3 regions of the Bacillus sp. GM2 genome follow, and region 3 is predicted to be linked to each of the others. Evidence: riboswitches for the same ligand, from Rfam matches in the RefSeq annotation. Region 3 holds a riboswitch; each other region holds the start of a gene.

Region 1 (7,300 bases), 1.9 Mb from region 3:
CGGTACAGCTTATTGCAGTGATTGCCGGGCACATATCGCACAGCTCCTTCTTCAACGGCCCGTCCTACAAATTCAACAACCTCCAGCGATTTTGGCCCTCTGTCTGTTAAATCCCCGAGAAAGACAAGTGTTCTGTTTTCCGGATGAACGGGAAACCCCGATGACAGCGAGTAACCGAGCTTTTCAATCAGCGCAATCATTTCGTCATAGCACCCGTGAATATCACCGATTACATCGTATTTCATGCGTTTTCTGCCTCCTGTCTGCGTATGTATATACATTGCCCAATCCCATATATAAATAAAGCTTCAGCGACCTACGCCGGAGAAAATCAGGCATATTACTTTTTTTTCTGAGCGAGCATTGTTAAAATCGATTTTTACACCTGTGAGAAAAGAGTTCAGACGGTTCTTTTCCCACGTGAAAATGTCTAAAAAGATGTTCCTTTTATTTTTCAAAAAGGGAACGCTAATCATACCCGGAAACCGGTTTTAGAGGAGGTACCAGTTTATGGAGCACACATCTGTCTCATCTCTAGTTGTCGTACTGATTATCGCATTTTTAACGCCCATCCTGCTGCACCGTTTCAGGTTAAGCATACCGGTGGTTGTCGCTGAAATTATCATGGGTCTTATTATCGGAAAAAGCGGGTTCGATCTGGTCGCCCAGCATGATACATGGCTCGAAACTTTATCGATGCTCGGATTTATCTTTTTAATGTTTTTAAGCGGGCTTGAAATCGATTTTTCCGCATTTGAAAAAGGAAAGAAAAAGCAGCTGCTTCCGAGCGGAAAGGCAGCGCCGAATACATTTAAAACGGCTTCGGTCATCTTTATTGCCGTCTTTATTTTATCGCTCGGCCTTTCTTACAGCTTTGTCATGGCAGGATTTATTGACAACGCCTTTTTAATGACGCTGATCATTTCGACAATTTCGCTCGGGGTTGTCGTTCCGACGCTGAAGGAAGAGCGTCTCATGAAGACGAATATCGGCCAGATTATTTTGCTTGTCGCCGTTATTGCCGATCTTGTCACGATGATTCTGCTTGCAGTGTTCGCCTCAATCTACGGCGACGAAAACAGCAATATGTGGCTGCTGATGATCTTATTTGCCGCCGGCGTCGTTTTATACCTGTTCGGAAGGGTATTTAAAAAGCGGCCTTTTGTCGAAGTGCTGTCAAAAGGCACGATCCAGATCGGTACAAGGGCGATATTTACGCTGATCATCGTACTTGTGGCGCTGTCCGAGTCGCTCGGTGCAGAAAACATACTCGGCGCGTTTTTAGCCGGGGTGCTTGTATCGCTGCTTTCACCGAACAAGGAGCTCGTTCAGCAGCTCGATTCATTCGGCTACGGATTCCTCATCCCGATCTTCTTTGTGATGACAGGCGTCAAATTGGACATTTGGTCGCTGTTTGGCAATCCGAAAATTTTAGTGATGATCCCGCTTCTGTTTGTGGCTCTATTAATCAGCAAAGTCATTCCGGTGCTGTTTTTGAAAAAGTGGTATGACATGAAAACCGTGCTGGCTTCCGGTTTTCTCCTGACTTCCACGCTTTCTTTGGTGATCGCGGCGACAACGATCGGCGAGCGCATCGGCGTCATTGACGCGCAGATGTCCGGCGCGCTGATTCTGGTGGCTGTCATTACATGCATCATCACACCGACCGGCTTTAAAAAATTAATGCCGAAAACGGAAAACGAAAAAGAGAAAAAGATGATCACCTTTATCGGCGCAAATCAAATGACGCTGCCGGTCACGCTCGAACTTTCTCCGGAAGATTATCACGTCAGAATCCTGCATGTCCGGCAGGAAAAAAAGGAAGAAAAGCTGGCGGACCCGGTGTTTGATGTTGAAGTTTTGCCTGATTATGAATACGAGACGCTTCAATCATTCGGTGTTTTCCAAACGGATATACTCGTCGTCGCCACAGGCAGTGAAGAGCGCAATACAGGGATCGCGCTTTTTGCGAAGGAGCAGAAAGTCGCGAGAATTATCGCCAGCGCAGATTCTCCAGACGCCGAATCCAGACTGAAAGATAACGGAATTGATACATTCTCCATTCTGCTTTCAACAAAAACGCTGCTGCGCGCGCTTATCGAGGCGCCTGGCGTTATGAAACTCCTGACGAACCAGGATGCGTCGCTGTATCAGATCAATATGAGCAATGAGCGATTTGACGGTGTCCTGTTAAGGGAGTTTCCGTTTACGGGAGATGTCATCTTCGTCCGGATTTTCCGCGGGGTTGACAGCATCGTGCCCCACGGGGATACAAGGCTGCAATTGGGTGACAGGCTGATCGCCACCGGTTCGCGCGAATATATTGCGGAATTGAGAAAAACGCTTGGAGACTGATGCTTGACCATTTTGCAATTCGTGATAAGATAAAAGTATAAACTGAATGAACAAGAAATGTTTTCCACTAGGGGAGTCCTTGATAAGGGCTGAGATAAAAGTGTGACTTTTAGACCCTCATAACCTGAACAGGTTCAAACCTGCGTAGGGAAGTGGCACGGTATTTGAGTATGTATATATGCAAATTCCAAACCACTTTCCTTGCGGGAAAGTGGTTTTTTTATGTTCAGAATCGAAGGAGGAGCCTCGAAATGAAGTTTTCAGAAGAATGCCGAAACAGCGCTGCAAAATGGTGGGAAGGCAGTTTTGTCCATCCGTTTATTCAAGGGATTGGAGACGGCACACTTCCGGTTGATCGATTTAAATACTATGTCATGCAGGATTCCTACTATTTGACCCACTTTGCCAAAGTCCAATCCTTTGGTGCGGCATATGCTCACGATTTATATACGACAAGCCGGATGGCTGAACACGCGAAAGGCACATATGAAGCCGAGATGTCGCTCCATAGGAAATTCACCGATCTATTGGGAATCACAAAGGAAGAACTGGAGTCGTTTCAACCGTCGCCGACAGCGTATGCGTACACATCGCATATGTACCGTTCTGTCGTCAGCGGCAGCTTTGCGGAAATACTGGCCGCTTTGCTTCCTTGCTATTGGCTTTATTATGACGTCGGTGAAACGTTAAAAACGTGCAGGCCTGACAGCGCGATTTATCAAGAATGGATCGCGACATACGGAGGCGACTGGTTTAGAGAACATGTGATGGAACAGATCAACCGCTTCGATGAGCTGGCTGAAAACGCCGATGAGAAAACGCGCGCGAAGATGAAGGAGAACTTCGTCATCTCCAGCTTCTACGAATACAGCTTCTGGGATATGGCCTACCAAAAAGAAAGCTGGGCAAAAAGCGGGGTGGATCAGCTTGCATCTGCACGCGATCACCGATGACAAGCACTCTGTGGAAGAGCTAGCTGCAAAAATCATCTCGATTCAAAATGCCGTTGACTTTATCCACATTAGGGAAAGGTCAAAAAAAGTAAGCGAAATATCAAGTTTAATCGACCGCCTGGCCGAAGAAGGGGTTGATAAGCGGAAACTTATCATCAACGACAGAGTGGATATCGCTTTGTTTCATCACATTCACCGGGTGCAGCTGCCTTCACACGGCTTTTCCGTCAAAAGTGTGAGGAGCCGTTTTCCGCATTTGAAAATCGGAAAGTCCGTACATTCGCCAGAAGAAGCGGTTCAGGCTGAAACTGAAGGTGCAGATTACGTGCTGTTCGGCCACATTTTTGAAACGGACTGTAAAAAGGGCCGCAAAGGAAGAGGGGCTCTCAGCCTGGCTGAAGTGAAGAGGGCTGTAAGCATTCCGGTCATTGCGATCGGAGGTATTACCGAACAACGACTGGCGGAAGTCAAAATGGCAGACGGCATCGCCGTGATGTCGGGGATCTTTTCCCATGACAGACCGGATGAGGCGGCCGCGCGGCTTGCCTGTCTCGCGAAGGGAGATTCATATGAGAAAGCGCTATGATACGATCGTGATCGGCGGAGGCATCATCGGGACATCCATCGCTTACCATCTTGTGAAAGCGGGGAAAAAAACGGCCGTGTTTGAAAGCGGAGAAGTCGGCAAAAAAGCGACGAGCGCGGCGGCGGGCATGCTCGGCGCCCATGCTGAATGCGATAAACCCGGTACCTTTTTCGAATTTGCCAGAGCCAGCCAAAAAGCCTATCAGCGGCTGACGGGCGAATTGAGAGACATAAGCGGCATTGATATCAGAAAGCATGACGGAGGGATATTAAAGCTGGCATTTTCAGAAAGCGACCGCGAACACCTGATGCAAATGGCTGCACTGGATTCTGTGGAATGGCTTGAAGCCGCTGAAGTATATGAGCTGGAACCGCATGCCGGAAAAGGGATTCTCGGCGCCAATTTCATTCGGGACGACATCCATGTCGAACCGGCTGCAGTGTGCAGGGCATTTGCCAGGGGGGCCCGGATGCTCGGTGCCGATGTCTTCGAGTATACGCCCGTTTTATCGATCGAATCTGAAGCGGGGGCCGTCCGCGTCACTGCTGCTTCAGGCACCGCGGAGGCGGAGCACGTTGTCATTGCAAGCGGTGTGTGGAGCGGTGCTTTCTTTAAACAGATTGGCATAGACAAAAGCTTTTATCCCGTCAAAGGGGAGTGCCTGTCTGTGTGGAATGACGGTATCCCTTTGACGAGGACGCTTTACCATGATCATTGCTACATCGTTCCGCGCCATAGCGGAAAGCTTGTCGTCGGCGCGACAATGAAGCCCGGGGATTGGAATGAACAGCCGGAACTTGGCGGAATCGAGGAGTTGATCCGAAAGGCCAAGTCGATGCTCCCTGAGATTGAATCCATGAAAATCGACCAATGCTGGGCCGGATTGCGCCCGGAAACAGGGGATGGCAATCCATATATCGGCAGACACCCTGAAAATGCCCGGATGTTGTTTGCTGCCGGACATTTCAGAAACGGCATCCTCCTGGCACCTGCAACCGGTGAGATGATAGCTGACATGATCCTCGGCAATCCGGTCAAAACAGAGTGGGCCGAGGCGTTTAAAGCGGAGCGAAAGGAGGCTGTGCACAGGTGAACATTCAGCTCAACGGCCGGAAAATAGAGTGGAGAGATGACGGCGGCACGATTTACGATTTGCTCGCATCCTACAGTTTGGAAAATCGTGTTGTCGTTGTTGAAAGAAACAGGCAGATTATCGGAAAAGACCAATATCAAACAGTCAAACTGGAAGAACACGATGTCATCGAAATCGTTCATTTTGTCGGAGGGGGATAAACCGTTATGTTAAAAATCGCAGATCGTCAATTCTCATCAAGATTATTGCTCGGCACAGGGAAGTATCCGTCATTTGAAATTCAAAAAGAGGCTGTCAGCGCATCTGAATCGGAGATCCTGACGTTTGCCGTCAGACGGATGAATATTTTTGAAGAATCTCAGCCTAATTTTTTGGAGCAGCTCGATTTAAGCCGTTATACGCTTTTGCCAAATACGGCCGGAGCAAAAACGGCTGAGGAAGCCGTCCGGATCGCCAAGCTTGCTAAAGCGAGCGGTCTTTGCGACATGATCAAAGTCGAAGTGATCGGCTGTGACCGTTCGCTTCTGCCTGACCCGGTAGAAACGCTGAAGGCGTCAGAAGCCTTGCTTGAAGAAGGCTTCATTGTGCTGCCGTATACATCGGACGATGTCGTCCTTGCGAGAAAGCTTGAAGAGCTCGGCGTACACGCCATTATGCCCGGGGCCTCTCCGATCGGTTCGGGACAGGGAATCGTCAATCCGCTCAACCTGTCGTTCATCATTGAACAGGCTAAGGTTCCCGTAATCGTGGATGCCGGAATCGGTTCTCCGAAAGATGCGGCATACGCAATGGAACTCGGCGCTGACGGAGTACTTTTGAACACGGCAGTGAGCGGGGCGAAAGATCCGGTCCAAATGGCGAAGGCTATGAAGCTTGCCGTTGAAGCGGGCAGACTCGGATACCTTGCCGGACGAATTCCGGAAAAGAACTACGGCATCGCCAGCAGTCCTGAAGAAGGGAAGTTGACGATTTGACCGGCAGGTATTCAAGACAGGAGCTTTTTCACCCGATCGGACCGGACGGCCAGGAAAAATTAAGCCGCGCCCGCGTCCTCGTGATCGGTGCGGGGGCTTTGGGCGCAGCCAGTGCAGAAATGCTGGTGAGGGCCGGAGTCGGTTCGCTGACGATTGCCGACAGGGATTATGTGGAATGGAGCAATCTCCAGCGCCAGCAGCTCTATACGGAACAGGATGTGATTGATCATATGCCAAAGGCTGCCGCTGCCGAAAAAAGGCTGCGCCTGATCAACAGCTCTGTTCAAGTGACCGGCATTGTAGCGGATGTTACCGCGGAAAAAGCGCTCGAGCTTGCGGCGGAAGCGTCCTTGATCGTCGATGCGACCGATAATTTTGAAACGCGGCTGATTATGAACGATGCGGCGGTCACATTAGGCATCCCTTTTCTGTACGGCGCGTGTGTCGCAAGCTATGGCATCACATATACCGTAATTCCGGGAAAAACGCCGTGCCTTCATTGTCTTTTGGGGCATTTGCCCGCGAATACCATGACGTGCGACACAGCAGGTGTGATCGGTCCGGTCGTCCAGCAGGTTGCCGCATACCAGGTAACAGATGCCCTGAAGCTGCTGACCGGGCATGAACCGTCAGGAATGCTTCGCTCATTTGATATTTGGACAAATGAGCGGTCTGAAGTCCGGGCTGACGCGCTTAAACATGGCTCGTGTCCGACGTGCGGAAAAGGTGAGTTTCCGTTTCTTTCAGCTGAAAACGAAACAAAAGCAGCCGTTCTTTGCGGCAGACAAACGGTTCAAATCAGGCCGGCCGCGGAACAGCCGCCGGAGCTGGAGCCGCTTGCCGCCAGATTAAAAAAAGCCGGTTTGGATGTGACGGGAAATCCTTATTTATTATCCTGCCGTACGGAGGATATTAAGTTCGTGATTTTTCGGGACGGACGCGCTTTGATTCACGGAACGAACGATATCAATCGCGCGAAAACGATATATCACAGGTGGATTGGCTAAAGGCCGAAGGGAGTGCAAACATCATGAGCATATATAAAGCATTAACAATCGCCGGATCGGATTCAGGAGGCGGCGCCGGCATTCAAGCCGACATTAAAACATTTCAGGAGCTTGGCGTCTTCGGCATGACGGCTTTGACAGCGGTCACTGCTCAAAATACAACAGGGGTTCACGGCGTCTACCCGCTTTCTCCGGAAGCGCTCGGCGTCCAGATTGATGCAGTGGCGGAAGATTTAAAACCTGACGCCGTGAAAACAGGGATGCTGTGGAGCGCGGAGATGATTGAGATCATTGCCGAAAAAATTGCAACATACGAGCTTAAACGTGTGATT
Region 2 (7,300 bases), 2.2 Mb from region 3:
CCATTTCACTTGAATCCCTTCTTTTGCGAACTCTTTTTCAAACCAGCCTTTTTCTTTCGCAAGGAGCAACGGGCTTAAGCTTTGCTGCACTCCGATGTTGATCTCTTTTAAATCTCCGCCCCCTCCGCTTGATTGGGCTGCTGAACAGCCCGCAAGAAGCATCAGGCAGCCCAGCATATACAACGGCCATTTTTTCACGTTTTTCCGCTCCTTTCTGCTCAAATCCCTGAACCTTCCTGAAAGCTGAATGTTTCCGTTGTCTCGAATTCTTTTAGCACTTTTTGTCTGATTGATTGAAAAACGGGCGATGTTCTGCTGCGCGGAAATGGCAGATCGACCGGAATCAGCTTATGGATTCTCCCCGGCTTTGCGGTAAGAATCGCGACCCGGTTGGCTAAATACACTGATTCGTCAATATCGTGCGTCACGAGGATCATCGTCATCTTCTTTTCTCGCCAAATGTCTGTCAGTACATCCTGCAGATGCTTTCTCGTAAAGGCGTCCAAGGCGCCGAAGGGTTCATCAAGCAGCAAAATTTCTGGCTCCCTGAGCAAAGCTCTGGCAATCGCGACCCGCTGCGACATACCGCCGGACAGCTCGCGCGGATACTGTTTCTCCGCGCCTTTCAGCCGCACCGTTTCAATCAATTCATCGACTTTTTTTCGCACCGCCGGTTCTTTCAGGCTTAAATCTGCGGCGATATTTTGCTCAACCGTCAGCCATGGAAAAAGCCGATGCTCTTGAAAGATGAAGCCTTGCTGAATCCCCGGGCCCTTAATTTCTCTTCCGTTCATGCTGATTCGCCCTTCATAATCCCCGTCAAGACCGGCAGCGATTTTTAAGAGCGTGCTTTTCCCGCACCCGCTTGGACCGATGACAGTCAGAAATTCGCCGTTTTCGACCGTCAGTTTCACGTCTTGAAGCACGCTTGTTTTAAGGCTGCCGTTTCCAAATGCTTTTTCATTCACACGAATTGATAAAGACATCTTGTTCCCCTTTCTTTTCTAAACTGAAAATAAAAAACTCTTATCCCAATTGAGATAAGAGCCTTCGGTTGACCGATCAGCGCTGATGGAATTTTCCGAAATATTAAACAACATACTAATTCATATTATTCCGACCTGTCAACCCCATATTATAAAAAAACAGATGAAAGGTTCCCCTTTCATCTCAGATTGTTGACAAAATCCCAAAACGACTTTTAGTTTTGGGATTTTGTCATCCTTTCAGCGTGATTGAAAACCCTTGCAGTCTAGGAAGGCCGAGCATCGGAGCGGAGCGAATGTTGGAATTCGTGAGCACCGACGCGCAGGCCTGACAACGAATGCGAGGGTTTGCCGACACGCTGAGATGAAAGGTTCCCCTTTCATCTGCTGTATTGCCCGTCTTTAACTGTAAATGCTGCCGCCTGCTTTTTTAAATTCCTTCGCCTTCTCTTCCAATCCTTTTTGAATTGCCTTTTCTTCATCAAGGTCGTTTTCCTTGGCGTAGTCGCGAATATCCTGGGAAATCCTCATACTGCAAAATTTAGGCCCGCACATTGAACAAAAGTGTGCTGTTTTGGCGCCTTCCGCAGGAAGGGTTTCGTCATGGTATTCAAGCGCTCTTTCCGGATCGAGCGACAAATTGAACTGGTCCCGCCAGCGGAATTCAAAGCGCGCCTTGGAAAGCGCGTCATCGCGGATTTGCGCGCCGGGGTGCCCTTTTGCAAGGTCAGCCGCATGGGCCGCGATTTTGTATGTTATGACGCCTTCGCGGACATCGTCTTTGTTCGGCAGTCCCAAATGCTCCTTCGGCGTCACATAGCAAAGCATGGCCGTACCGTACCAGCCGATCATCGCCGCTCCGATCGCCGATGTAATATGGTCGTAGCCCGGTGCAATATCGGTCGTCAGCGGGCCGAGCGTGTAAAACGGCGCCTCTTTGCAAATCTCCATCTGCTTGTCGACATTCTCTTTGATTTTATGCATCGGCACGTGTCCCGGGCCTTCGATCATCACTTGAACATCATGCTTCCAGGCAATTTTCGTCAGCTCGCCGAGCGTCTCCAATTCGGCAAATTGGGCTTCATCATTCGCATCGGCAATCGAGCCGGGCCGGAGGCCGTCACCGAGCGAAAATGCGATATCGTATGTTTTCATAATCTCGCAAATCTCTTCAAAATGGGTGTACAGAAAGCTTTCCTCATGATGAGCCAAACACCATTGCGCCATAATTGCCCCGCCGCGGGATACGATTCCGGTGACGCGCTTTGCCGTCAGCGGCACATACCGAAGAAGGACGCCGGCATGAATCGTAAAATAATCAACGCCTTGTTCAGCCTGTTCGATTAATGTATCGCGGTAAATCTCCCAAGTGAGATCTTCCGCGACGCCGTTTACTTTTTCAAGCGCCTGATAAATCGGCACGGTTCCTACAGGAACTGGACAATTGCGGATGATCCACTCCCTCGTTGTATGAATATCTTTACCTGTGGACAAGTCCATCATCGTATCGGCGCCCCAGCGGATGGCCCATGTCATTTTTTCCACTTCTTCTTCAATCGAAGAGGTGACAGCGGAATTGCCGATGTTGGCATTGATTTTGACGTGGAAGTTGCGGCCGATAATCATCGGTTCGCTTTCCGGATGGTTGATGTTTGACGGAATAATCGCCCGTCCGCTTGCCACTTCATCACGAACAAATTCGGGAGATACGTGCTCTCGGATCGCGATAAATTCCATCTCGGGCGTAATGATCCCCTTTCTTGCGTAATGCAGCTGGGTGACATTTTGACCTTTTTTCGCGCGCAGCGGTTTTCGTTTCAACCCTGGATAGCTGTGGCTCGCTTTCTCTTTGCTTTTATAGCCGTTATCCTCCGGTCTGATTTCTCTGCCTTCATATTCTTCGGTATCGCCGCGCTCCCTGATCCAGGTCGCCCGCAAAGGTTTCAGCCCCTTCAGAATATCAACCTCCGCATTCGCGTCCGTATAAGGACCGCTTGTGTCGTAAACGCGGACAGGCTGATTTTCTTCGGCGCCAAACGAACCCGTCGTCGGACTTAGCGAAATTTCTCTCATCGGCACTTGAATGTCAGGCCGCGCCCCTTCGACATACACTTTGCGGCTCCCTGAAAAACTTGACATGATCGAGATGTTTTTTTGCTGTACTGACTCCTGTTTCATGTAAAAATCCTTCCCCTCTAAAAAATTGATCAGGACGAAACTCCGGAACAGCACCAGCACAAAAAAACCAGGCTCATATGATGAACCTGGTTTTACAGTCAGTAAAATCACTGGAAGACAGACGGACCATACCCATTCCCCATCTTCTCCCGAATCCTTTTTACTTCCCCACGCTGGTACGAACCAGATCAGGTCCAAAGGGTTAAGAAACACGTGTTTCTCTCTCAGCCCGCAATCGGGCACCCCTAGTAAAGCTATTCAATTCATTTTTTATCGTAACACACCGATTTGGCAAGTGAAAAGGAAGGAAAAATATATGAATCTTTTTCACTATAAAAGGGATCAGAGCGGCGCACCCAATGATTATAAATTGCGATGAAGCACATCGAGTATATGTTTCAAATCCGCCGCCTCAATTTGGCCAGGCGCGGATGCTTTTTTAGCTGCGCCAAACGTCACGGCCGAGCCAAATACCTCTCCGGCGAGCCGGCTGATCAAGCCTTTTCCGGCCATCGACATCGTGATAATCGGCCGCTTCGCATACCGCTCATGCATCATATGAGTCGCCTCAAGCAACACCAGCACATCTGCCGGTGTTTCAGGCATCACCGCGATCTTAGGGAAATCGGCGCCAAGATCCTGGGCTTTTCGGAGACGGGAAACGATCTCTTCCGCTCTCGGCGTCTTCCCGAAATCGTGGTTGGATATAATGACAAAGACATGCTGCATATGAGCCGCTTGAACCAGCTTTTCCACTTTATGCTCTTCATTGAACAGCTCGACATCAATCACATCTGCCAGCCCTGTTTTGACTACGGCATGATTCAAGGCAAAGTAAAATTCCTTACCGACTTCTTTTTCGCCGCCTTCCTCCGCGCTGCGAAATGTAAATATCAACGGGATATCCTTTAAGATCTCCCGGATGTCAGCCAATACCTCTTTCACTTTGTCAACGTCTTCGACATCTTCAAAAAAATCCGCCCGCCATTCGGCAAGATCCGGATTAATGGATAGAAGAAAAGCAGCTTCTTCTTTCAACTGTTCATGCGTTTTTCCGATGAGCGGCACGCAAATTTTCGGGGCTCCTTCTCCGATGGCCACCCCTCGTATCTTCACCGTATTCACCAACGGCCTCACTCCTGTTCTCTATATTACAAGGGTCTTTGCATTAACGGTACCGAAGATTGACCGTAAGCACAAGCAGAAATTAAGAAAGAACGCTAAACGCTTAAACCACTCATATACCAAGATGAGATCACCTTTCGAAAGCTTGCTTATTTAAAAATGAATCTACTATTCCTTGCAGAATACGACTCATTTCTTCAGGAGTTTCCTTCCGGCCTCTCTCAAACCATTTTGAAAGGATGTTCCAAAAGCCCCCTGCGCTGAATGAAAGCCCATACTCCAAATCGATTTTGCTTTTGAAATGAAAGGTTTCTTCTTTAAACTTTTGATGAAGATCCGGAAGTAGTTCATTATATTTCTCAACAACCAAATAAAACAATTGATTCTGATGAAGGGCTTGTAAAAAATCGGCATGTCGGCTCCAAAAGTTGAAGTATGCATGTCCAAGACTGGATAAGTCAATATGTTTTTCCTGAACAATGTAATTGGAATACTCACTGCAAAGCTGCTCAAAATAGCGGTCTAATATATCTTTTTTTGAATGGAAATGCCGATAAAATGTTCTTCTGTCAAGCTGCGCTTTTTCCGCTATCTCTGTAATGGTAATGTCTGAAAAGCTTTTTTCCTTCATAAGCTCCAACAATGATAGCGTCAGCCAGCTTTTAGATTGCTGAGCTGTTTTTGAGGGCATTTGCTTCATATTCTCGCTCCTGTCGCACTTTTTATGGCAATGTAGCACTTTTCGTTGGCTTATTGACTTTGTTCTCTATGAAATGTCACAATTGTGGCACATAAGAGGGGGAAAGTAAATGGAAAACATGCAATTTATCGCTTGGATGCTGCCGATCTTATTTATACTGCATGATTTTGAAGAGATGGTGATGGTCGAGGCATGGGGCAAAAGATATCGAAGCAAACTGAAACAACTGAAAAAAGCTTCATTCGGACATGCCAAAACCGCTTCTTTTGTTTGCGCTGTGCTCGAAGAATTTATTCTAGCTGTTGGTGTAACTGTCATCAGTATTTATTTTAATCAATATATCTTATGGTTTGGTTTCTTTTTTGCTTTTACTGTTCATTTCCTTGTTCACATCGTCCTATGGTTCACATTTAAACATTATGTACCCGGCATATTAACATCGATCTTTATGCTGCCACTTTGTTGCTATCTGCTGACCGTTGCCGCAGAGATAGAAAAATTCAGTTTTCCTGCAATGATCTTATCAGCCATATCCGGAACACTTATCGTCTTTTTTAACCTTAAGTTTCTGCATAATAAAATAGGAAGGATTCAAGAAAGGCTGGAAGCATATGGCCGCCCATGAAAAGCAGGCACTTACGGAAACCTCCGGCTCTTTGACTAGAAGCAAAGCAAACGACGAAGACCCGTCAGCCACGAAAAAACTGCCCTTCAAAAGAAAGGCAGTATGTTCTATAAATCATGGCACTGCTAACGATGATTCAATGTTCGTTTCAAAGCTTGTCTATCCGGCTGTTTAGACGAGACGCCTCAACTGCAGCAGCCGCTTGCACTTCAGCTTTCCAGCCTCTCATCGTTTTGATGATGGAGCATTTTCGGTTTTTCCGGGACCGGCATTGAAAATCGAATTCGCCAGCAACCGATATTGATGCTGCGGATGATCGTCATTGGTTAGATCGTTAGCGAAAACAGTTAAGTTCTTGTTGTTATCTTTATACGTGAAAGCCATAATCTTTCCTTTGGCAGCATCATGTCCAGGCCACCAGCCTGCCTTGAAGAAGTGATCTTCATCAGCAATCACCGCAAGCACTTTTGCCGTTTTAGGAACAGCGGTAATATAAGAACCAGTGACTGTGTAGAAGTATTCCTGTTTATTGTAAGGAGCTGTAATAGCATGATCTTGCATGACATTTGCCAAGAAGACGCCTTCGTATCTCTCCCATTCAGGTCCTTTAAAAGAAAATCCGGGTATCCACTTCTGAACATTCGTCATCCCCATGTTTCCAAATGCAATGTAAGGCTTTCCTTTATTAACATATTTAGAAGAGTCGAACGTATTGACAAGCACATCTGCGCCCGCCTGTTCTGAGGTGACGTTAAAGCCCAGATTTTTCAGTACATATGCCGCTTCACCCAGTGCTCCTACAGTAGAAGCCTTGAGGACTTTGCCGCTTGGTTTCTTATGGCCGGATGCGCTCACGTCGAGATAGTACTTGGAAGCCAATGGGGCCAGGTCCTTGTAGGCAACCGCGAAGTCGCCCGCTTGATAGCCTGATCCGCTCTTGGTGAGCATTGTAACGGTCTTGCCGGCTGCCAGTAACTCGTTGACTGCCTTTATCGCATCATTGCTTGTGTTCTGGATCAGCACATAAGCTGAGCGTTTTGGCATTTTAGTCCCCGGAAACGACACGGAGGTGATGGCAGAAGTCTTGCCTTTGAACACCCCGGCATCTCGAATTACATAACGGTCAAAACCTCGCATATCATGGAAATTTTGAATCATCTCACCGGCTATCATTTCATAATCAGATACATCTATTCCATCATACAAGACCAAGTTCGCGAGGCCGCGGTTTGCCTGGTGCATGTTTACAATAAATGATCCTGCCGGATATGTTTTTCCGTCAACGGTTACCGCTTTTGTTGATCGTTCAATCTTTACGCCGTTGCGAAGGAAGTACTCAACCATCTTATAGGTTTCCAACACATTCTTTTGAATATTTTTATCGACCGGCAGTACGTAATATTCCGGGAAGAAGTTTTGATTGCCCTGCCGCGGTCGGCCGATCTCTTCGTTTTTGGCGTTGACCAAGTAATGATCGACAGCGCGATCATCGATATTGTCCACGCCGCGCTCGAATATTTTTAATTGGTTCAGAAACAGTTCTTCTTTTTTTTCCGCTACATATTTTGCAGCTGCCGCAGAACTGTAATACAGAGCTTTGGTAGACTCTTCATTCGACTCGGGCGTTTCCAGCGTGTGACCCATCGCACCGTGATACATGGCGAATGCAGCGGTATATGCTGCAGA
Region 3 (7,300 bases):
CGCCTACCTGTGTCGGTTTGCGGTACGGGCACCTCTCACCTCGCTAGAGGCTTTTCTTGGCAGTGTGGAATCAGGAACTTCGCTACTATATTTCGCTCGCCATCACAGCTCAGCCTTATGGGAAACGGATTTGCCTATTTCCCAGCCTAACTGCTTGGACGCGGATATCCAATACCGCGCTTACCCTATCCTCCTGCGTCCCCCCATTGCTCAAATGGTGAGGAGGTGGTACAGGAATATCAACCTGTTGTCCATCGCCTACGCCTTTCGGCCTCGGCTTAGGTCCCGACTAACCCTGAGCGGACGAGCCTTCCTCAGGAAACCTTAGGCATTCGGTGGAGGGGATTCTCACCCCTCTTTCGCTACTCATACCGGCATTCTCACTTCTAAGCGCTCCACGAGTCCTTCCGGTCTCGCTTCACAGCCCTTAGAACGCTCTCCTACCACTGTTCGTAAGAACAGTCCGCAGCTTCGGTGATACGTTTAGCCCCGGTACATTTTCGGCGCAGAGTCACTCGACCAGTGAGCTATTACGCACTCTTTAAATGGTGGCTGCTTCTAAGCCAACATCCTGGTTGTCTAAGCAACTCCACATCCTTTTCCACTTAACGTATACTTTGGGACCTTAGCTGGCGGTCTGGGCTGTTTCCCTTTCGACTACGGATCTTATCACTCGCAGTCTGACTCCCAAGGATAAGTCTTTGGCATTCGGAGTTTGACTGAATTCGGTAACCCGGTAGGGGCCCCTAGTCCAATCAGTGCTCTACCTCCAAGACTCTTACCTTGAGGCTAGCCCTAAAGCTATTTCGGAGAGAACCAGCTATCTCCAGGTTCGATTGGCATTTCACCCCTACCCACACCTCATCCCCGCACTTTTCAACGTGCGTGGGTTCGGGCCTCCATTCAGTGTTACCTGAACTTCACCCTGGACATGGGTAGATCACCTGGTTTCGGGTCTACGACCACGTACTCATGCGCCCTATTCAGACTCGCTTTCGCTGCGGCTCCGTCTTTTCAAACTTAACCTTGCACGGGATCGTAACTCGCCGGTTCATTCTACAAAAGGCACGCCATCACCCGTTAACGGGCTCTGACTACTTGTAGGCACACGGTTTCAGGATCTCTTTCACTCCCCTTCCGGGGTGCTTTTCACCTTTCCCTCACGGTACTGGTTCACTATCGGTCACTAGGGAGTATTTAGCCTTGGGAGATGGTCCTCCCGGATTCCGACGGAATTTCACGTGTTCCGCCGTACTCAGGATCCACTCAGGAGAGAACGAAGTTTTGACTACAGGGCTGTTACCTCCTATGGCGGGCCTTTCCAGACCTCTTCATCTACCTCGTTCCTTTGTAACTCCGTACAGAGTGTCCTACAACCCCAAGAGGCAAGCCTCTTGGTTTGGGCTAATCCCGTTTCGCTCGCCGCTACTCAGGGAATCGCATTTGCTTTCTCTTCCTCCGGGTACTTAGATGTTTCAGTTCCCCGGGTCTGCCTTCTCATATCCTATGAATTCAGATATGGATACTGCTCCATTACGAGCAGTGGGTTTCCCCATTCGGAAATCTCCGGATCAAAGCTTGCTTACAGCTCCCCGAAGCATATCGGTGTTCGTCCCGTCCTTCATCGGCTCCTAGTGCCAAGGCATCCACCGTGCGCCCTTTCTAACTTAACCGTTAAAAAGAATCACTACGTGATATCTTGTGTTACTAATTGAATGTGATGTCTACTGTTATCTAGTTTTCAAAGAACACGTTTGAAGAATCAAATGATCCTTCAAAACTAAACAAGATCTAAACGCACCTGTCTATAAGACCGCAAGGTCTTATATTCCGTATAATATCCTTAGAAAGGAGGTGATCCAGCCGCACCTTCCGATACGGCTACCTTGTTACGACTTCACCCCAATCATCTGTCCCACCTTCGGCGGCTGGCTCCAAAAGGTTACCTCACCGACTTCGGGTGTTACAAACTCTCGTGGTGTGACGGGCGGTGTGTACAAGGCCCGGGAACGTATTCACCGCGGCATGCTGATCCGCGATTACTAGCGATTCCAGCTTCACGCAGTCGAGTTGCAGACTGCGATCCGAACTGAGAACAGATTTGTGGGATTGGCTTAGCCTCGCGGCTTCGCTGCCCTTTGTTCTGCCCATTGTAGCACGTGTGTAGCCCAGGTCATAAGGGGCATGATGATTTGACGTCATCCCCACCTTCCTCCGGTTTGTCACCGGCAGTCACCTTAGAGTGCCCAACTGAATGCTGGCAACTAAGATCAAGGGTTGCGCTCGTTGCGGGACTTAACCCAACATCTCACGACACGAGCTGACGACAACCATGCACCACCTGTCACTCTGCCCCCGAAGGGGAAGCCCTATCTCTAGGGTTGTCAGAGGATGTCAAGACCTGGTAAGGTTCTTCGCGTTGCTTCGAATTAAACCACATGCTCCACCGCTTGTGCGGGCCCCCGTCAATTCCTTTGAGTTTCAGTCTTGCGACCGTACTCCCCAGGCGGAGTGCTTAATGCGTTTGCTGCAGCACTAAAGGGCGGAAACCCTCTAACACTTAGCACTCATCGTTTACGGCGTGGACTACCAGGGTATCTAATCCTGTTCGCTCCCCACGCTTTCGCGCCTCAGCGTCAGTTACAGACCAGAGAGTCGCCTTCGCCACTGGTGTTCCTCCACATCTCTACGCATTTCACCGCTACACGTGGAATTCCACTCTCCTCTTCTGCACTCAAGTTCCCCAGTTTCCAATGACCCTCCCCGGTTGAGCCGGGGGCTTTCACATCAGACTTAAGAAACCGCCTGCGCGCGCTTTACGCCCAATAATTCCGGACAACGCTTGCCACCTACGTATTACCGCGGCTGCTGGCACGTAGTTAGCCGTGACTTTCTGGTTAGGTACCGTCAAGGTACCGCCCTATTCGAACGGTACTTGTTCTTCCCTAACAACAGAGTTTTACGATCCGAAAACCTTCATCACTCACGCGGCGTTGCTCCGTCAGACTTTCGTCCATTGCGGAAGATTCCCTACTGCTGCCTCCCGTAGGAGTCTGGGCCGTGTCTCAGTCCCAGTGTGGCCGATCACCCTCTCAGGTCGGCTACGCATCGTTGCCTTGGTGAGCCGTTACCTCACCAACTAGCTAATGCGCCGCGGGTCCATCTGTAAGTGGTAGCCGAAGCCACCTTTTATAATTGAACCATGCGGTTCAATTAAGCATCCGGTATTAGCCCCGGTTTCCCGGAGTTATCCCAGTCTTACAGGCAGGTTACCCACGTGTTACTCACCCGTCCGCCGCTGACCTAAGGGAGCAAGCTCCCGTCGGTCCGCTCGACTTGCATGTATTAGGCACGCCGCCAGCGTTCGTCCTGAGCCAGGATCAAACTCTCCATGAAGTTTGATAATGACTACGCACAACATGTGTGCGATTTATTTAATGAATTAACAGGTACGTTTTGTCTTGTTTAGTTTTCAAAGATCATTTCCGCCTCTCGAAGAAGCGACTTTACTAATATAACATTCTATCACTGTGAATGTCAACAACTTTTTTTAAAAGATTTTCGAAGTTGTTTTTATAAAGCCTCCTTTTTAGGGGCGGATACAAATATAACATCTATTTTCGTTTTACACAATAGCTTTTTTAAAAAAATAATAATCAAATGATTTTGACTCCGATGATTCCTGATTATCTCGACCAGCCGGCAATTGACGCCATTTATTTCTCCTTACCGCTTTCTTCTATATAAAGGTATACAGCGGTCTTTAAAAATCGATTTGCTAAAGCTGCACATGGGCCGAAGCTTCGAGGATGACATTAAACTCTCCGCTATCAGCTTTCACTTGAATAAAAAGCTCCTCATTCCGGAGCTTTTTAACAGGATATATTTTCATTCACGCTGGTTGGCGGATAAAGCTTATACAGCCTACCTTTTCAGCTTGGCGGTCGAATGTCTGACAACCAGTTCAGGTTTGTAGACGGTGGAATGCTCAAGCTGATCCGTGTTGCGTCCCTCAACTTTGGCAATCATCCATCTTGCCGCCTCAATCCCCATCTGCATTTTCGGATGGGTGACTGACGTCAGCTTCACTTCAGATGCCTCGCTCAAGTGTGAGTCGTCATATCCCACAATCGATATGTCTTCCGGCACCTTCAAACCGAATTCCCTCACGACATCCAACACCATAAGCGCGATCTCGTCGTTATAGCAGAATATAGCAGTCGGACGGTCTGATGAAGAAAGCCGCTTCCTGGTTTCAGCTATCGTTTTTTGTTTTTTGTTCTCTGTTGTGTACGTCACGACCATTTCAGGGTAAAACGACAAGCCGTTTTCTCTGAAAGCACGGATAAATCCTTTCATCCGGTTGGCGCCCTGCATATCGTCCTGTTTAAAGAAACCGAACACTTTTTCATGGCCGAGCTTAATCAAATGCTCCGTGGCGATAAAACCGCCGTGTTCATCATCCAAAATGAAATGGGGCGGATTTAACTCCTGATAAAATTGGTTGATCATCAAATACGGAATATGATGTTGTTCAAGCGTCAAATAGTAACTTAAATTCGGGTTAAAGCTTCCTGTTTTCGTCGGCTCCACGATCAACCCGGCAATTTTTTTGTCAAGCATATTCACAAGGCATTGTTTTTCTTTTTCATTGTCATTATTGGTGCTCGCGACGACAAGGGTGTATCCTTCACTGGACAGGGACGATTCGATTCCTCTTATAATAGAAGGAAAAATGTAATCCGAAAGGTAAGTCGTCATGACCCCGATCATCTTATTTCTTTCCCTTCCTTTTTCAGAAAGCTGAAGACGGTGGGAGCAATACGTCCCTGAGCCCTGCTCTCTGTATAAAAGCCCTTCATGAACAAGGTCGCCAATCGCTTGCCGGATCGTATGCCTGCTTACACCAAATATTTTCATCAATTCGTTTTCCGAATGAATTTTTTCGCCCGGCTTCACTTTGCCTTCATATATCCACGATTTAATTTTATTTTTCACCATGCTGTATTTTGTAAGTTCACCCATCAGATCAACCCTTTACTGATCTTGTACGTACGAATAAGTTCTATTATAAAGGAAAAGATGTTTGCCTTGCTACATATTGGAGGGTTTCAGCAAAAGTTTTTCGAAAAATTAGCTTGTCGTCCGTTTCTTTTTTTAGTATAGTAGAATATAACTAAATAACTTGATGACCACAAGGGGAGCCTCCGGGCTGAGAGTGAACGACCGTTCTGACCCTTCGAACCTGTTAGTTAATGCTGGCGTAGGAATGTGGCAAAGTCATTTCTAATTGCATCCAAAGCAGTGCGTGGAAAACTGTCCTACTCCTTCCCCGCATTGCTTTTTTTATTGGGAAAGAAGTCCAGTATCCCTTTGTTCATCAAAAGTGAGGGTTATGATGAATCAATCTAAACAACTTGTACAGCTGATTGAAATTGCGATTATGACAGGAATAGCACTTATACTTGATATGGTGTCCGGAATGTTTTTAAAAATGCCTCAAGGCGGTTCAATCGCCGTCATGATGATTCCGATCTTCCTGATCTCCTTTAGATGGGGGCTCAAGGCAGGGCTGGCGACCGGGTTTTTAGCCGGATTGCTTCAATTTGTCACTGGAGGATTTTACGTTGTTCATCCTCTGCAGCTTCTTCTTGATTACTTTATCGCGCCTACGGCCGCGGGAATCGGCGGCTTTTTTGCCGGATCGATCCGAAATGCTTCATTTGAGAAACAAAAAGGAAAGATCATTTCCTATGTTATGCTGGCCGTCCTTCTTGGAAGCGGACTGAAATTTCTCGCACATGTCATCAGCGGCGCTGTCTTTTTTGGAAACTATGCGCCTAAAGGCACTCCGGTATGGATTTATTCATTGGTATATAATGGAACGTATATGCTTCCGTCTTTCATTGTCTGCACAATCGTCCTTTGTATACTGCTGCTAACCGCACCAAGACTTCTAGAAAACAGAACAAACATGAGATAACATAAAAAAACAGCGGATTCGCCTGAGATTCCGCTGTTTTTTATGTTTTAATCAAATCTGCGACCAATATATACCGCTCCGGTGCTGAACCGATAAAGTCAAAAGGATAGCAGGTGGAAACCGTCAATGTCGCTCTCGGCTTTGGAACTATCACCGTCCGGTCATCCGCATCCACGATTCGGACCTTTTTCACTTTGTATGTAAAAGTTCCGTAGGAAGCTTCAACAATTAACTGATCGCCTTTCCCCACTCGGCCGAGTTTTCGGAAAACCGTATCCCGGTGGCCTGATAAAACCGAGTTGTCATCTTCTCCAGGCAGAACGGATCCTGCGAAATGGCCCACGCCTTTTTGCAGCTCGTCTTCATCTGTTCCGTGATATATCGGAAGCCTTGCATTGATTTTCGGAATAACAAGATCACCGATTTTCTCCCCGGTTTCAAATGTTTGATCAATTGCCGTCTTTTCTTTTTTCGTCGTCTGAATCGGAGGTTTTTCAGGCTTTTCCTCTTCTTTCATCTGCTGAAATGAAAATAGAGCGTAGCCGTGCATCAGCTTGAACACATTCGTTGTTGTAAAATAAGCGCCGCACGCAACCATCGCAATGGCTGCAAGCCAGATGATCTTTTTTCGATGTGCCTTAATTTCCTTTCACTCCTTATAAAAACTTCCCATTCTATACAGACTTAGAATGGGAAGTAAAATGTTAAGCCGCTTTTCGAAGCCTTCTGACCATAAACAATCCGCCAAACATCAGAACGGCGCCAAAGATCGACCATTCTGCGTAATGCCCGGCCGTTTTCGGAAGCTTTGCACCTTTAACCGTCTTTTTCACATGAGATTTCTTTGCGTCGTGTTTAACAGCCGTTTGGGTTTGCTTCACTTTCGACCCTGTGTCATGAATTAAATCAGATCCGATCATTTCAGGCGTCAGCAATACATCCAAAATGAAATTGCCCTGCAGATCGTATACTTCCACTAGGAGGCTTGCTCCCTTCAGATCTTCAGCACTGACAAGCGTCGTCAAAGACACTTCTTTTTTCTTTCCGTCTTTAACAAGATAATATTTCGTTTTCACTTCGAGCGTCTTCTGAAGATCGTTTAAAATGGACAGCATTTCAGCGATATCCTGAGCTGACAGCTCTGATACAGACTCGAAATCGGCTACCGCTTCAAGACGTTCTCCAAGAGCCATCAAGTCATTTTCAAGGTTCGGATTGTTATCGCGCACTTTTCGGAGGTGATTCACGAGTCTTTCCCACTCCTGATCATCCACACCCAATTCTTGAAACATGTTTCCGATCTGAAAATCGTCTTCT

Evidence for each region. A riboswitch is a leader RNA that binds a small molecule or an ion and turns the genes downstream of it on or off. The one in region 3 is predicted to bind thiamine pyrophosphate.
Region 1: another riboswitch for thiamine pyrophosphate. It lies ahead of tenA (thiaminase II); the one in region 3 lies ahead of thiT (energy-coupled thiamine transporter ThiT).
Region 2: another riboswitch for thiamine pyrophosphate. It lies ahead of thiC (phosphomethylpyrimidine synthase ThiC); the one in region 3 lies ahead of thiT (energy-coupled thiamine transporter ThiT).

What each region holds. Positions count from the first base shown of each region.
Region 1 covers NZ_JBRKSZ010000007.1:2,283,854-2,291,153, reverse strand. Annotated here, with positions in the region: gene prpE (bis(5'-nucleosyl)-tetraphosphatase PrpE) at 1-245, opposite strand, end outside; gene ACVC9U_RS12705 (monovalent cation:proton antiporter family protein) at 511-2,355, shown strand; TPP riboswitch at 2,415-2,523, shown strand; gene tenA (thiaminase II) at 2,607-3,308, shown strand; gene tenI (thiazole tautomerase TenI) at 3,283-3,894, shown strand; gene thiO (glycine oxidase ThiO) at 3,878-4,987, shown strand; gene thiS (sulfur carrier protein ThiS) at 4,984-5,187, shown strand; gene ACVC9U_RS12680 (thiazole synthase) at 5,194-5,961, shown strand; gene ACVC9U_RS12675 (thiazole biosynthesis adenylyltransferase ThiF) at 5,958-6,968, shown strand; gene thiD (bifunctional hydroxymethylpyrimidine kinase/phosphomethylpyrimidine kinase) at 6,992-7,300, shown strand, end outside.
Region 2 covers NZ_JBRKSZ010000007.1:2,629,741-2,637,040, forward strand. Annotated here, with positions in the region: gene ACVC9U_RS14410 (aliphatic sulfonate ABC transporter substrate-binding protein) at 1-198, opposite strand, end outside; gene ACVC9U_RS14415 (ABC transporter ATP-binding protein) at 219-986, opposite strand; gene thiC (phosphomethylpyrimidine synthase ThiC) at 1,389-3,164, opposite strand; TPP riboswitch at 3,313-3,421, opposite strand; gene aroD (type I 3-dehydroquinate dehydratase) at 3,528-4,292, opposite strand; gene ACVC9U_RS14430 (TetR/AcrR family transcriptional regulator) at 4,420-4,989, opposite strand; gene ACVC9U_RS14435 (HXXEE domain-containing protein) at 5,099-5,614, shown strand; gene ACVC9U_RS14440 (M14 family metallopeptidase) at 5,840-7,300, opposite strand, start outside.
Region 3 covers NZ_JBRKSZ010000007.1:417,476-424,775, reverse strand. Annotated here, with positions in the region: rRNA gene ACVC9U_RS03080 (23S ribosomal RNA) at 1-1,673, opposite strand, end outside; rRNA gene ACVC9U_RS03075 (16S ribosomal RNA) at 1,848-3,396, opposite strand; gene ACVC9U_RS03070 (GntR family transcriptional regulator) at 3,925-5,025, opposite strand; TPP riboswitch at 5,188-5,287, shown strand; gene thiT (energy-coupled thiamine transporter ThiT) at 5,399-5,983, shown strand; gene ACVC9U_RS03060 (class D sortase) at 6,024-6,581, opposite strand; gene ACVC9U_RS03055 (processed acidic surface protein) at 6,688-7,300, opposite strand, start outside.